DNA from 4 places in the Serratia sp. NPDC078593 genome. Region 4 is predicted to be linked to each of the others. Evidence: predicted binding sites of a transcription regulator. Region 4 holds the regulator's gene; each other region holds the start of a gene.
What was found. Region 4 encodes LexA, which represses DNA repair genes until DNA is damaged. Its sites were predicted from a motif close to TNCTGTATGTACATACAGNA; they were not measured.
Positions count from the first base shown of each region.

Region 1: the regulator LexA is predicted to act here: its motif matches at 2,071-2,090, upstream of dinB (DNA polymerase IV).
Region 2: the regulator LexA is predicted to act here: its motif matches at 1,707-1,726, upstream of sulA (SOS-induced cell division inhibitor SulA).
Region 3: the regulator LexA is predicted to act here: its motif matches at 1,895-1,914, upstream of uvrB (excinuclease ABC subunit UvrB).

Region 1 covers NZ_JBNNGK010000019.1:51,493-54,791, forward strand. Annotated here, with positions in the region: gene ACQKDS_RS17490 (FAD:protein FMN transferase) at 1-597, shown strand, start outside; gene nqrM ((Na+)-NQR maturation NqrM) at 605-832, shown strand; gene ACQKDS_RS17500 (glycerophosphodiester phosphodiesterase family protein) at 1,020-1,916, opposite strand; gene dinB (DNA polymerase IV) at 2,105-3,169, shown strand; gene pepD (beta-Ala-His dipeptidase) at 3,198-3,299, opposite strand, start outside.
Region 2 covers NZ_JBNNGK010000020.1:51,508-54,806, reverse strand. Annotated here, with positions in the region: gene yccS (YccS family putative transporter) at 1-861, shown strand, start outside; gene ACQKDS_RS17835 (TfoX/Sxy family protein) at 862-1,515, opposite strand; gene sulA (SOS-induced cell division inhibitor SulA) at 1,747-2,253, shown strand; gene ompA (porin OmpA) at 2,614-3,299, shown strand, end outside.
Region 3 covers NZ_JBNNGK010000002.1:237,167-240,465, reverse strand. Annotated here, with positions in the region: gene uvrB (excinuclease ABC subunit UvrB) at 1-1,761, opposite strand, end outside; gene ACQKDS_RS03220 (hypothetical protein) at 2,486-2,806, shown strand; gene ACQKDS_RS03215 (ATP-binding cassette domain-containing protein) at 2,946-3,299, shown strand, end outside.
Region 4 covers NZ_JBNNGK010000022.1:5,987-9,285, forward strand. Annotated here, with positions in the region: gene dinF (MATE family efflux transporter DinF) at 1-544, opposite strand, end outside; gene lexA (transcriptional repressor LexA) at 687-1,295, opposite strand; gene ACQKDS_RS18175 (diacylglycerol kinase) at 1,418-1,786, opposite strand; gene plsB (glycerol-3-phosphate 1-O-acyltransferase PlsB) at 1,915-3,299, shown strand, end outside.

The sequences.
Region 1 (3,299 bases), on a different contig from region 4:
GCCCAGCGTCGCAGTTGGACCGGCATAGATAAACTGGCGGTGCAGGGTAATGCGTTGGTGAAGCGCGCGCCCGAGCTGTATGTTGATCTGTCCTCGATAGCCAAAGGCTACGGCGTGGACGTGATAGCGGAATACCTGCAATCGCAGCATATCACCGATTATATGGTCGATATTGGCGGTGAAGTACGCACGCTGGGCCATAACGGCAAACAGCAGCCGTGGCGTATTGCGATTGAACGGCCAACCGCAGGGGCGGAGCAACGTGCGCAACTGGTGGTACAACCGGGGAGCATGGCGATCGCGACCTCGGGGGATTACCGCAATTATTTTGAGCAAGACGGCGTACGCTATTCTCACACTATCGATCCTAAGACCGGCAAGCCGATCGCGCATCATTTGGTGTCGATCACCGTGATCGGTCCGAACTGTATGGCGGCCGATGGCTTATCGACCGGGTTGGATGTGTTGGGGCCAGAACGCGGTATGGCGTTAGCGAATCGGTTGGGTATCCCGGTATTTATGATCGTGAAAACCGACAGCGGGTTTGAAGAGCGCTATTCTGATGCTTTCAAACCTTATTTAAAACCCGCACAGTGAGGCCACCATGCTGACGATATTTGTTGCAACCTTTATTCTGTTCTTGCTGGTTATCGGCGGCATGTCGCTTGGTTACGTGTTTAAACGCAAAAGCTTGCAAGGGAGCTGCGGCGGTATCACCGCATTGGGCATGGATAAAGTGTGTGATTGCCCTGAACCGTGCGATGCACGTAAAAAGCGCATGGCGAAAGAAGCATTACGCCGTGAGCAATTAGAAAAACACCGTATTTTGTAAATTAAGGCGCTGCGTGCAGCGCCAGAAGTGATGACAACGTGGTCTGATAGTTCGAGATACCCGGGTCTAGCATAACGAGGGGCACTCCGGTGGCTTACGCCACGACGACCCCATCGCCATGCTCCCCCTAATAACAGGCTTTGTCTACGGTCTGAGGCGCTGCGTGCAGCGCCATTACCCCGCATTATTACCTCGCAGTACGAAATTGCTGTGCCATCAGCGGTGAATCGACCATGACACCGTCGACGCCGAGTGCCAGTGCCTGCTGATAATCTTCTGCCGTATTAATACCAAATAAAATAATGTGGGTGCGCCCTTTGGAGCGGAAGCAATCGATCGATTCTTTATCCCAGACCAGTTTTGCCTTTGAACGGCCTTCGCCCAGCGTGTACTTTTCTACAACTTCTACATCGCGCGCACGCTCGAGCCCATACCAGCGCGGTGAGTGACCGCTTGCCGCTATATCGCATTGATGCGCCATCGTGATGTTGGCTAATAGCGTGCGGGTGGTATCCCGCGACTCAAAACGATTGATCGCTTTGGGTAACGCATTCAGATAACGGGCGTCGGTGGAATACACCCGTGTGCGCTTGAGGCTGTCGGTTTGCTTTAATGTGGCTAGCAACGCGTGGGCAAACCGCGCGGGATCGGCATCTGGCGATTTTATATCCAAATAAAACGGCACATTGGGGAAGCGCTCTAAGACGGTACGTAACCGTGGAATCCCTATTCCTTGGCCGCGAAACGGATGTCCTTGCTGTTTACCGTAAGCCCAACCGGCATCGATGTTGGCCAGCTCATCGGCAGTATAGAGAGACACCGCGCCGGTTTTGTCGGTCAGTGAGTGCAAATCGGCAGGGCGATACAGCACGATTACGCCGTCTTTGGATTGTTGCAAGGTGATCCAAATAGCATCTGCGCCATTTTTTAGCGCGTTATTAATCGCGACCAGCGTATTTTCCGGTGCATCGGCGGTGCCAGCGCGATGGGCGACGATCGCCGGGGCGCCGTGGTCGGCTGCATTAACGAGTGGGCAAAGTAGTGCTAATGCCATAACGAACAAACTACGGGCAAATGTGATCATAACCTACCTTTGTGGACGTCAAGTCAATGTTACGTTGGCGGGGCATCTTGTGCAGGAATCATACGCTTGAAAAATGAAGCTTTTTTAACAGCCGCAAAATTATGCTGCGGTAATGATGACGCTCGCGCTTGGCAGACTTGAGCTTTACTATTTTGGCTGTATACTTATACAGTGTTATTGGAGGCGCGATGCGTAAAATCATTCATGTCGATATGGACTGTTTCTTTGCCGCAGTGGAAATGCGCGACAATCCCAGCCTGTGCGATATTCCCTTGGCGATAGGCGGCAGTGCCGATCGGCGTGGAGTGATCAGCACCGCCAATTATCCGGCGCGGCGTTATGGCGTGCACAGCGCGATGTCGACGGCGATGGCGTTAAAACTTTGCCCTCATTTAACCCTGTTGCCCGGCCGTATGGCGGCGTATAAAGAGGTTTCGCTGCATATTCGCGAAATATTTGCCCGTTACACCGCGTTAATTGAGCCGCTTTCATTAGATGAAGCGTATCTGGATGTGACCGATAGCCCACACTGTAACGGCTCGGCAACGTTAATGGCTGAACAGATCCGGCAGACCATTTCTGATGAGTTGCAGCTCACGGCTTCGGCCGGTATCGCCCCGATAAAATTCCTCGCCAAGATTGCTTCTGAGCTTAATAAGCCCAACGGCCAATATGTGATTACTCCCGGGCAAGTACCGGCATTTTTGCAACAGTTGCCGCTCAGTAAGATTCCCGGCGTAGGCAAAGTCACGGCTAAACGGTTAGAAGAGGTCGGGTTGCGCACCTGTGCGGATGTACAACACTACGATCTCTCCGCGTTGTTAAAGCGTTTTGGCAAATTTGGCCGTGTGCTGTGGGAACGCTGCCAAGGCATCGATGAGCGCGAGGTTTCTCCCGTTCGGCTGCGTAAGTCGGTGGGGGTAGAACGGACGCTGGCAGAAGATATTCATGATTGGCAAGATTGTGAACAATTGATTGTCGAGAAGCTGTATCCCGAACTGGAAATGCGCTTACGTAAAGTGAAGCCAGATTTACACATCGCCAGGCAGGGGGTGAAATTGAAGTTTCAAGATTTCCAACAGACCACCCAAGAACATGTCTGGCCGGTGCTGCATAAGGATGACTTACTGGATGTGGCTAGGCAGGTGTGGCAACAACGGCGCGAGGGGCGTGGAGTGCGTTTGGTTGGGTTACATGTGACGTTGCTCGATCCGCAATTAGAACGGCAGCTATTGCTGCCGTGGGATGTGTAAGGGCCAGATGAGGCTGGCCCAGAAGCGATTAACCGCGCTCAGGAATCGCTTTCAGCAATTCGGTCAGCAATTGCCAGTACAGGCCAACGCTTTCAATATGCACCTGCTCATCTGGCGAGTGTGGGCCGGT
Region 2 (3,299 bases), on a different contig from region 4:
TTTGTTTGCCAGCCAAACTATAATGCTACGCGGCGACGACTGGCATTACGTGTTGTGGGCACCTTAGCAGGCATAATAGTCGGCCTCCCCATCCTGTATTTTGTGCCCTCAGTTGAAGGGCAGTTGATTCTCATCGTGATCAGCGGCGTGCTGTTTTTTGCTTTCCGCACGGTACAGTACGCCCACGCCACGCTGTTTATTACCTTGCTTGTGTTGTTGTGCTTTAATCTGTTAGGGGAAGGATTTGAAGTCGCCGCGCCACGCGTGTATGACACATTGTTAGGTTGTGCCATTGCCTGGGCCGCAGTGACATTTATCTGGCCGGACTGGCAGTTTCGCCAGCTCCCTTCCATTGTAAGCAAGACCTTAAACGCAGATTGCCGTTATCTGGATGCCATATTAATCCAATACCATCAAGGCAAAGACAATAGCTTGCCTTACCGCATCGCACGTCGTGATGCGCATAACTGCGATGCCGAATTAGCCTCTGTCATCTCGAATATGTCGGCCGATCCCAAAGCGGATAAAGCTGCCCAGGAAGCGGCCTTTCGGCTACTTTGTCTCAATCACACATTGCTAAGTTATATTTCTGCATTAGGCGCTCATCGCGAGCAACTCACCAATACCGAAGTGCTCGATCTGCTGAACGATGCTGTTTGCTATGTCGATGGCGCACTGCATCACGAATTGCACGACAGCGAACGCATCACTGCTGCGTTGGAAACACTTTCTACGCGAATTAATCAGTTGACGCCGGAACCCGAAAGCAAAGAACAACTGGTGTTGCAGCAAATAGGATTGGTCATTGAGTTATTACCTGAATTGACGGCACTCAATACGCTCATTGGTCAATCACACTGATTATTCAGCACTGCTATAACGATAAGGCGGAGGGCTCTCCGCCGCAGCCTGCGGAATGACCTCATCGAACCAGTTGATCAGCTCCCCCCGTAACTCCTTGGGCAAGGCGGCATGATGATAACCTGCCAATGCACCCGCCAAAGACAACAACACTTTATGCCCGAGATTTTTTTGTTGGTAGAAAAGCTTTAAGAATGAACGTCTGGGTCCTTGCAAACGAAGGTCGTACACACCGCAAATACCGACACGCCAAAGTAAGCGTTCCATGGCAGCATCAATATTCGGCAAATTCTTCAATCTTTCATCGCTGTTCTTTTTCACCTGCGCTTCTTTGTTCGCTTCGCGCATTGCCTGCCAAGCAAGACAAACCAGTTCGTTGCGATCTCGCCATAAGTCATCATCAACCCAGTAATAACGCATGACAATCGGCGCACCACGTTTTGAATAAATCATATTCGCCATCCCGCGAGCACGAAACTCGGACTCGATGCGATGAGTCGCTCGCAGATACATTTCGCCTTCGGTGACAACGGCAAACATAACGCCATCGGCCAAAAGGCCGTAGCCACCAAACTGTGAACGGGTAGTAATCCGACCTAAAGCAGAAAAACAGGCTTTAGCCTGCGCGACTCTTGCGAGTGTTATCCTTTTCATAAGCCTCTCCATTGGTAATTTGCTAGGGATTTATTTCTTACATCAATGAAATAAAACTAAGTGGAACAATTAATTAGAAAAATACGCATTAAGCACTTACCTGCCAATCACAAAATCTTCTAGCTTAAAAAATGATCGTAAATCTGCGAGACGTTACGAAAAATTGAGTTGATCTTCTGTTATGTCGCATGTACTGTATATACATACAGTGCATCTACAGGCGGGATACTTATGCGTACTCAATCACTCTGCAAACCTCATTTTAGCCACACGCCGTTGGCGATGAATAATTCTGCGGGGGCATTCGGCTCTCACGAAGAAAAAGGTCTTATCAGTGAACTTGTTTACAATGAGCATCAACCCGCCATTGCCCAGCTGTTGGTTCCGTTGCTACAACAATTGGGTATGCAGTCACGTTGGCTTTTGTGGTTAACCCCGCAGCAAAAACTCAGCAAACTGTGGCTGCAGCAATCGGGTTTACCGCTCGAAAAAGTGGTCCAGCTGAGCCAAATCACACCGCAGAATACGGTAGAGGCAATGGAAAAAGCGTTATTGACAGGGAATTACAGCGTGGTTTTAGGGTGGCTACCTGACCTAACAGACGATGATCGGCTAAAATTACGTCGTGCAGCTGAATTAGGTAACGCCTATGGATTTATTATGCGCCCACAACGTGACATAAACCCGAGCAAGGGACAGTGTTCGACGTTAAAAATTCACTCTTCTTTGTATCATTGAGTAAATTTAGGACTTTTCCCATCATTTTTTCTTCCCGATGACGGAACCTTCATGGGATCAGGTAGAAAACGAGCACGGATGCGGCTTGGCGCGACATTTCACACCCAAGAAAGCTTAAAAAATAAGCTAAGAGTGTTAGCAAATATGTACAATTCTACGTTTTTTTTTAGAGGTTTATCACATCACACTTGTAACTTTCGCACCACGTTGTAGACTTTACATCGCCAAGGTTGCTCTATAACGCCAGAAAAACTGGCAGAGTAACAAACGAGGGCATAAACCTTGGCGAAGGAATTTAACCAAGGGCTTAAAAATTAGCTTTAAAGCTCATTGCCTATTTGGATGATAACGAGGCGCAAAATGAAAAAGACAGCTATCGCATTAGCAGTGGCACTGGCTGGTTTCGCTACCGTAGCGCAAGCCGCCCCAAAAGATAACACCTGGTACACCGGTGCGAAACTGGGCTGGTCCCAGTATCATGACGTAGGCTTCTACGGCAACGGTTACGAACATGGTATCGGCAATGGCCCTACCCATGAAAGTCAACTGGGTGCTGGTGCGTTCTTGGGTTACCAAGCGAACCAATACCTGGGCTTCGAGCTGGGCTATGACTGGCTTGGCCGTATGCCTTACAAAGGCAACGTGAACAACGGTGCTTTCAAAGCACAGGGCGTTCAACTGGCAGCTAAACTGAGCTACCCAATTGCTGACGATCTGGACATCTACACCCGTCTGGGTGGTATGGTATGGCGTGCAGACTCTAAAGCTAACTACGGTGCTACTGGCGAGCGTCTGAGCAACCACGACACCGGCGTTTCTCCGCTGGCTGCTGTTGGTGTTGAATACGCACTGACCAAAAACTGGGCTACCCGCTTGGATTACCAATTCGTTAGCAACATCGGCGATGCAGGTACCGTTGGCGCGCGTCCAGACAACACCATGTTGAGCCTGGGTGTTTCTTACCGTTTCGGTCAGGATGATGTTGTTGTTGCTCCAGCTCCAGCACCAGCTCCAGTTGTTGAAACCAAGCGTTTCACTCTGAAGTC
Region 3 (3,299 bases), on a different contig from region 4:
CTTCGGCACAATGCCGTTTTCTTGGTTAAAGGCCTGCTGTTTGGCGCGACGACGTTCGGTTTCGCCGATCGCTTTCGCCATCGAATCGGTAATTCTGTCACCATACAGAATCGCTTTACCGTTCAGGTTACGTGCCGCACGGCCAATAGTCTGAATCAGTGAGCGTTCTGAACGCAGGAAGCCCTCTTTATCGGCGTCTAAAATCGCGACTAACGATACCTCCGGCATGTCCAACCCTTCACGCAATAGGTTGATGCCCACCAATACGTCAAACTCGCCCAAACGCAAATCACGAATGATTTCGACACGTTCAACGGTATCAATATCCGAGTGCAAATAACGCACCCGCTCGCCGTGCTCTTCGAGATACTCGGTGAGATCTTCCGCCATACGTTTGGTCAGTGTCGTCACCAATACGCGTTCGTTGATCGCGACGCGCTTGCGGATCTCCGACAGCAGATCGTCAACCTGCGTCGCCACTGGGCGCACTTCCACTTCGGGATCCAACAGCCCCGTCGGCCGCACCACCTGATCGATGATATCGCCCCCGGATTTTTCCAGTTCATATTTGCCCGGCGTGGCGGAGACATAGATGGTTTGCGGCGCCAGCGCTTCAAACTCCTCAAAACGCATCGGGCGGTTGTCCAGCGCAGAAGGCAAGCGGAACCCATACTCCACCAGCGTTTCTTTACGCGATCGGTCGCCTTTGTACATGCCACCAATCTGCGGAATGGTCACGTGCGATTCGTCCACCACCAGTAAACCATCGGCGGGCAGATAATCGAACAGGGTCGGTGGCGGCTCACCCGGGCCACGGCCAGAAAGATAACGTGAATAGTTTTCAATCCCTGAGCAATAGCCCAATTCATTCATCATTTCGAGATCAAACTGCGTACGCTGCGTCAAACGCTGTTCTTCCAGTAATTTATTATTCGCTAGCAACACGTTACGGCGATCGGCCAGATCGACCTTGATCTCTTCCATCGCTTGCAGGATGCGCTCCCGCGGTGTGACATAGTGCGATTTCGGATAAATGGTAAAGCGCTGTACGACCTGTTCAACCTGACCTGTGAGCGGATCAAACAACGACAAACGCTCGACCTCTTCGTCAAACAGTTCAACCCGCAGTGCCAATTCGTCTGATTCCGCCGGGAAGATGTCGATCACCTCCCCACGAACCCGGAACGTCGCGCGTTGGAACGCCTGATCGTTGCGCGTATACTGCAGCTCCGCCAATCGGCGCAGGATCGCACGCTGATCGATGATCATACCTTTGGTGAGATGCAACATCATCTTCAGGTACAGATCCGGATCGCCCAGGCCATAGATCGCCGAAACAGAGGCGACCACCACCACATCACGCCGTTCCAATAGCGCTTTGGTAGCCGACAGGCGCATTTGTTCAATATGCTCATTCACTGAGGAATCTTTCTCGATAAAGGTGTCTGAGCTCGGTACGTAGGCTTCTGGCTGATAGTAATCGTAATAAGAGACAAAATATTCTACCGCATTATCCGGGAAGAATTCTTTCATCTCACCGTACAGCTGCGCCGCCAGCGTCTTGTTCGGTGCCAACACCATAGTCGGCCGGTTTAGATCGGCGATAACGTTAGCGACGGTAAATGTTTTACCCGACCCCGTTACGCCCAATAGCGTCTGGTGCGCCAGGCCGTTTTCCAGGCCGTCTTCCAGCTTACGTATCGCTTCCGGCTGATCGCCAGCCGGTTTGAAATCGGAATGCAGTTTAAAAAGTTTACTCATATACCCTTCATCTTTTTCGTCGCCGCATTGTTCCCTGCGGCCGATCCCTATTCAAACGGTTAGCGATGCTGATGCCCACTGAGTACGGCCTCTAAGTATGGGAAGCCGTCATGATTTTCGCCACTGCGTATGATACTGGATATAAAACCAGCTTCAAGCGTATTCGTTGCTTTATTGCGCGGTGAAATATTGCCGCTGCACCGTAAGCGTTACAATACCGTGACAATTTTATTGTCAATAACCGTTTTATCCCCAGATTCTGTCACGAATTAACTTTTCGATAGCAGCATGATGAAAAACCGCGCGGAGAAGATCTTTCATCGCAATGACATATTGATTTTAACTAACTTACTGAAATTAAACAAAATTAATAAAAAGACGAGAATCCGGACAATGCGCAGACAACCCGCGTCCGCTCTCGCTTTAGAGCGCTTTTCTAAATCTAATGCACAAGGTTATCCACAGGAATAGTGGATAACTCTCACCGCCCCGCCAACCACGGGAGTTGCAGAAAAATCACTTTTTCCCTGTTAATTGCTCCGGGTTAGCTTTTTTAGTTATTTTTTTACACTTTTATGGCGGTAGTTATGCCGATAAAGACTAAAAAGCCCCCTTGCCAAATTAAGAATTATCCAAGGTTTTGTTGTGACTCAGCAATCTTCAATAATTAGCCGCTAAGGCTTGCACCATCCCGCCGTTTTGTGGCACTGGAAAAGTGCAAAAAATGTCCGGGTTAACTTTTGACGATATTTCACCCATGACCTCTGAGCCTGTCACCCTGCGCTTTCCGCTTAACATCGCCATAATAAACCTGCCCAATAGCCAGTCCATAAAAGTTGGCCTGAGAGTTGCAACATGCCCTAGCAAGCAAAGTACAGACAGATTCAAGATCGGCAAGAAACAACAGAATTATCTGTTGGCGCTTTCGCGCCCATCGCCGATGAAAAACAGGCTTCAGCCTCAGAAAGACGTGATAAGGACAACATTCAGCCACAAAGCATCATTTTTGACGGTAGATTGTCTGTTTAGCCCAAATCCGCCCTGATGTTATAGAAAGCGAGAAACGGCATTTTATTCTGGACGTTAACGCACTCGGGAAAGAAATCGCTAACCGCGAGGGAAGGAAAAAAGTACGGAAGCACAGGGTCGATGAGTGATAAACCGGTCTTTGAGGAGAATGCCGAATGTTAATCCTACGTTCAGTCAATCAATTTTACGGACAACGCCATACCTTATGGGATATCAACTTGGAACTGCCACGCGGCCAATGTACGGCGCTGCTGGGACGCAACGGCGTCGGAAAAACCACGTTGGTCAACTGTATTATGGGGCATCTGCCGATCGTCAGTGGCAGTATGATTTGGCAACGGCCTGACGAACCCCCACAAAATCTGCTGCGACAACCGGTGGAAAAACGTGCCGCACTCGGCATTAGTTATGTTCCGCAGGGGCACCAAATATTTTCGCAACTCAGCGTCGAAGAGAATTTGCAGGTAGCGTTACTGGCCGGGCGCGATAAAAACCGCCGCATCCCGCCA
Region 4 (3,299 bases):
AGATATCCAACACAATATTCAGCAGGTTACCGACAATTAATAAAATCACCGGCGCACGAACGTATTGCACTCCCAATAGCCAGCCGAGCAACACCATGTTCGCCAGAGCAGCGGGGGCACTTAACCAACGAATCTCAAGGAATAAACGCGCCTGCACCTGTACGTCGGGATCGCCACCGACAATGCGCAATGCTAGGTCAATCAACGGATGTCGCAACAGCACAATGGCGAAACCCGCCAACAGCGCCAGCATCAATGGCTGCATGAAGGCACGCGCTAACGCCTGCGGGTTTTTAGCCCCCAGAGCCTGCGCGGCCAGCCCGGTGGTGCTCATGCGTAAAAACAGTAACAACATGAACAAAAAACTGGTCGCCATCGCCCCTACCGCCACGCCGCCCAGATAGTTCGGGCTATCGAGGTGGCCAATCACCGCCGTATCGACCAGCCCTAATAATGGTACGGTGATGTTGGAAAAGATCATCGGCAACGCCAAACGCCATAAGGCTTTATCGGTATCGCTGGTGAAGGTGGCAAGCAGGCGCATAATCTGACAGATTCCGTCCAGACCCTTATCTTTCAAGCTTCAGGTATGTTGGCTGCGCCTTGAAATAAGAGGGTTATAATTTCGATGTAGAAATGACATCGCCCCAGACAATGCTGAGGCGATTAAACGCGGGGGCTACGGTTTAGATCCAGTCGCCGTTGCGTATCACGCCGACGGCCAGACCTTCAATCGTGAAGTTTTGCTGACGCAAATCGACCACAATCGGCTGGAACTCGCTATTTTCTGGCAGTAACTCAACCACGTTCCCGTGCTTTTTCAGACGCTTGACGGTCACTTCGTCTTCGATACGCGCCACCACGACCTGCCCATTACGCACGTCTTGGGTCTTATGCACCGCCAGCAGATCGCCGTCCAGAATGCCGATGTCGCGCATTGACATACCGTTAACCCGCAGCAGGAAATCTGCATTCGGTTTGAACAAGGAAGGATCGACCTTGTAATGGCCTTCAATGTGTTGCTGTGCCAATAACGGTTCACCGGCAGCGACACGGCCAATCAACGGTAAACCGTCTTCGTCTTCCATCAACAGACGGATCCCACGTGAAGCACCGGACACGATCTCGATCACGCCTTTGCGCGCCAGCGCTTTAAGATGTTCTTCAGCAGCATTTGGCGAGCGGAACCCCAGACGCAGTGCGATCTCAGCACGCGTTGGCGGCATGCCCGTCTGCGAAATATGATCGCGAATCAGATCATAGACCTCTTGCTGTCTGGTTGTTAATGCTTTCATTCCGCCCCCTGTTTGTTTATACAGTCTTGCTGTGAGTATATACAGGTGAACACAGATTGGGAACCGGAGAATGAATAAAAATCAGGGATTAGCGTAGCGCTTCGCAACATTAATGCCAGGCATTATGCAAGGTGCTGCCACACGACGCTCACCCACACGAACAGTGCCAGTACGATAGTCAGTGACACCGCCGCCGAGCCCATATCCTTGGCACGGCCTGAAAGCTCATGGTGCTCAGTGCCAACGCGATCGACGACCGCTTCAATCGCACTATTGAGCACTTCCACAATCATCACCAACACCACCGAACCAATCAATAAAATCCGCGCGATCGCCCCCACATCCAGCCACGCCGCCAGTAGGATTGCCAATACCGCCGCCACCAGTTCTTGGCGGAACGCCGCTTCATGTTGCCAGGCGGCGGTTAAACCTTTATATGAATAGCCAAACGCTTTGATAATGCGGGTCAAACCGGTTGCTTGATTTGCCATGTTGCACGGAGCCTTTTATAAGTGATGAGTCATCATTTTAACCGCTCTGGTTTTTTTAACACCACAGATCTGTTTCGCGGTTTCTGGTATGCTTGCGGCGCATTGCTAACAAGAGGCTTCACGTTGTTATGTCAGGTTGGCGTAAAATTTACTATAAACTATTGAATTTACCATTAAAATTATTGGTAAGAAGTAAGGTTATCCCGTCAGATCCGGTCACGGAATTAGGGTTAGATCCCTCACGTCCGATTCTGTACGTTTTACCTTATAACTCCAAGGCAGACTTACTGACGCTGCGCACTCAGTGCCTGGCGCAGGATCTGCCCGATCCCCTTATTCCGCTGGAGATCGACGGCGCCGTGCTGCCAAGCTACGTGTTTATTCACGATGGCCCACGCGTATTCCGTTACTACACGCCGAAACAAGAGTCGGTAAAGCTGTTCCACGATTATTTGGATCTGCACCGTAATAATTCCGATCTCGATATCCAGATGCTGCCAGTTTCGGTGATGTTCGGCCGTTCGCCGGGCCGCGAAGGCCATGGTACGCCGCATCTGCGCCTGCTCAACGGCGTACAGAAGTTCTTCGCCGTGCTGTGGCTAGGGCGCGACAGTTTCGTTCGCTTCTCCAATACCGTTTCTCTGCGCCACATGGCGACCGAGCACGGCACCGATAAAATTATCGCGCAGAAGCTGGCGCGCGTGGCGCGAATGCACTTTTCTCGCCAGCGTCTGGCAGCAGTTGGCCCGAGCTTGCCGGCACGGCAGGACTTGTTCAACAAGCTACTGGCGTCTAAAGCGATTGAAAAAGCGGTAGAAGATGAAGCGCGCAGCAAAAAGATTTCCCACGAAAAAGCGCAGCAAAATGCCATCGCACTGATGGAAGAGATCGCCGCGGACTTCTCTTACGAGACAGTCCGATTGTCGGATCGTGTCTTGAGCTGGACGTGGAACCGGTTGTATCAGGGGCTAAACGTCACGAATGCAGAACGTGTGCGCCAGTTGGCGCAGGACGGCCATGAAATCGTCTATGTGCCCTGCCACCGTAGCCACATGGATTATCTGTTGCTGTCTTACGTGCTGTATCATCAGGGATTGGTGCCACCGCATATTGCGGCTGGCATTAACCTCAATTTCTGGCCAGCAGGGCCGATCTTCCGCCGTTTAGGCGCGTTCTTCATTCGCCGTACCTTCAAAGGCAACAAACTTTATTCCACCGTCTTTCGCGAATACCTTGGCGAGTTGTTCACGCGCGGCTACTCGGTGGAATACTTCGTTGAAGGTGGCCGTTCGCGTACCGGGCGTTTGCTGGAGCCGAAAACCGGCACCTTGTCGATGACCATTCAAGCTATGCTCCGCGGCGGCAGCCGTCCTATCACGCTGGTGCCGATTTACATCGGTTACGAACATGTGATGGAAGTGGGTACCTATGCCAAAGAGCTGCGCGGTGCAACCAAAGAGAAAGAGAGCCTGTTGCAGATGCTGCGCGGCCTGCGCAAATTGCGCAATTTAGG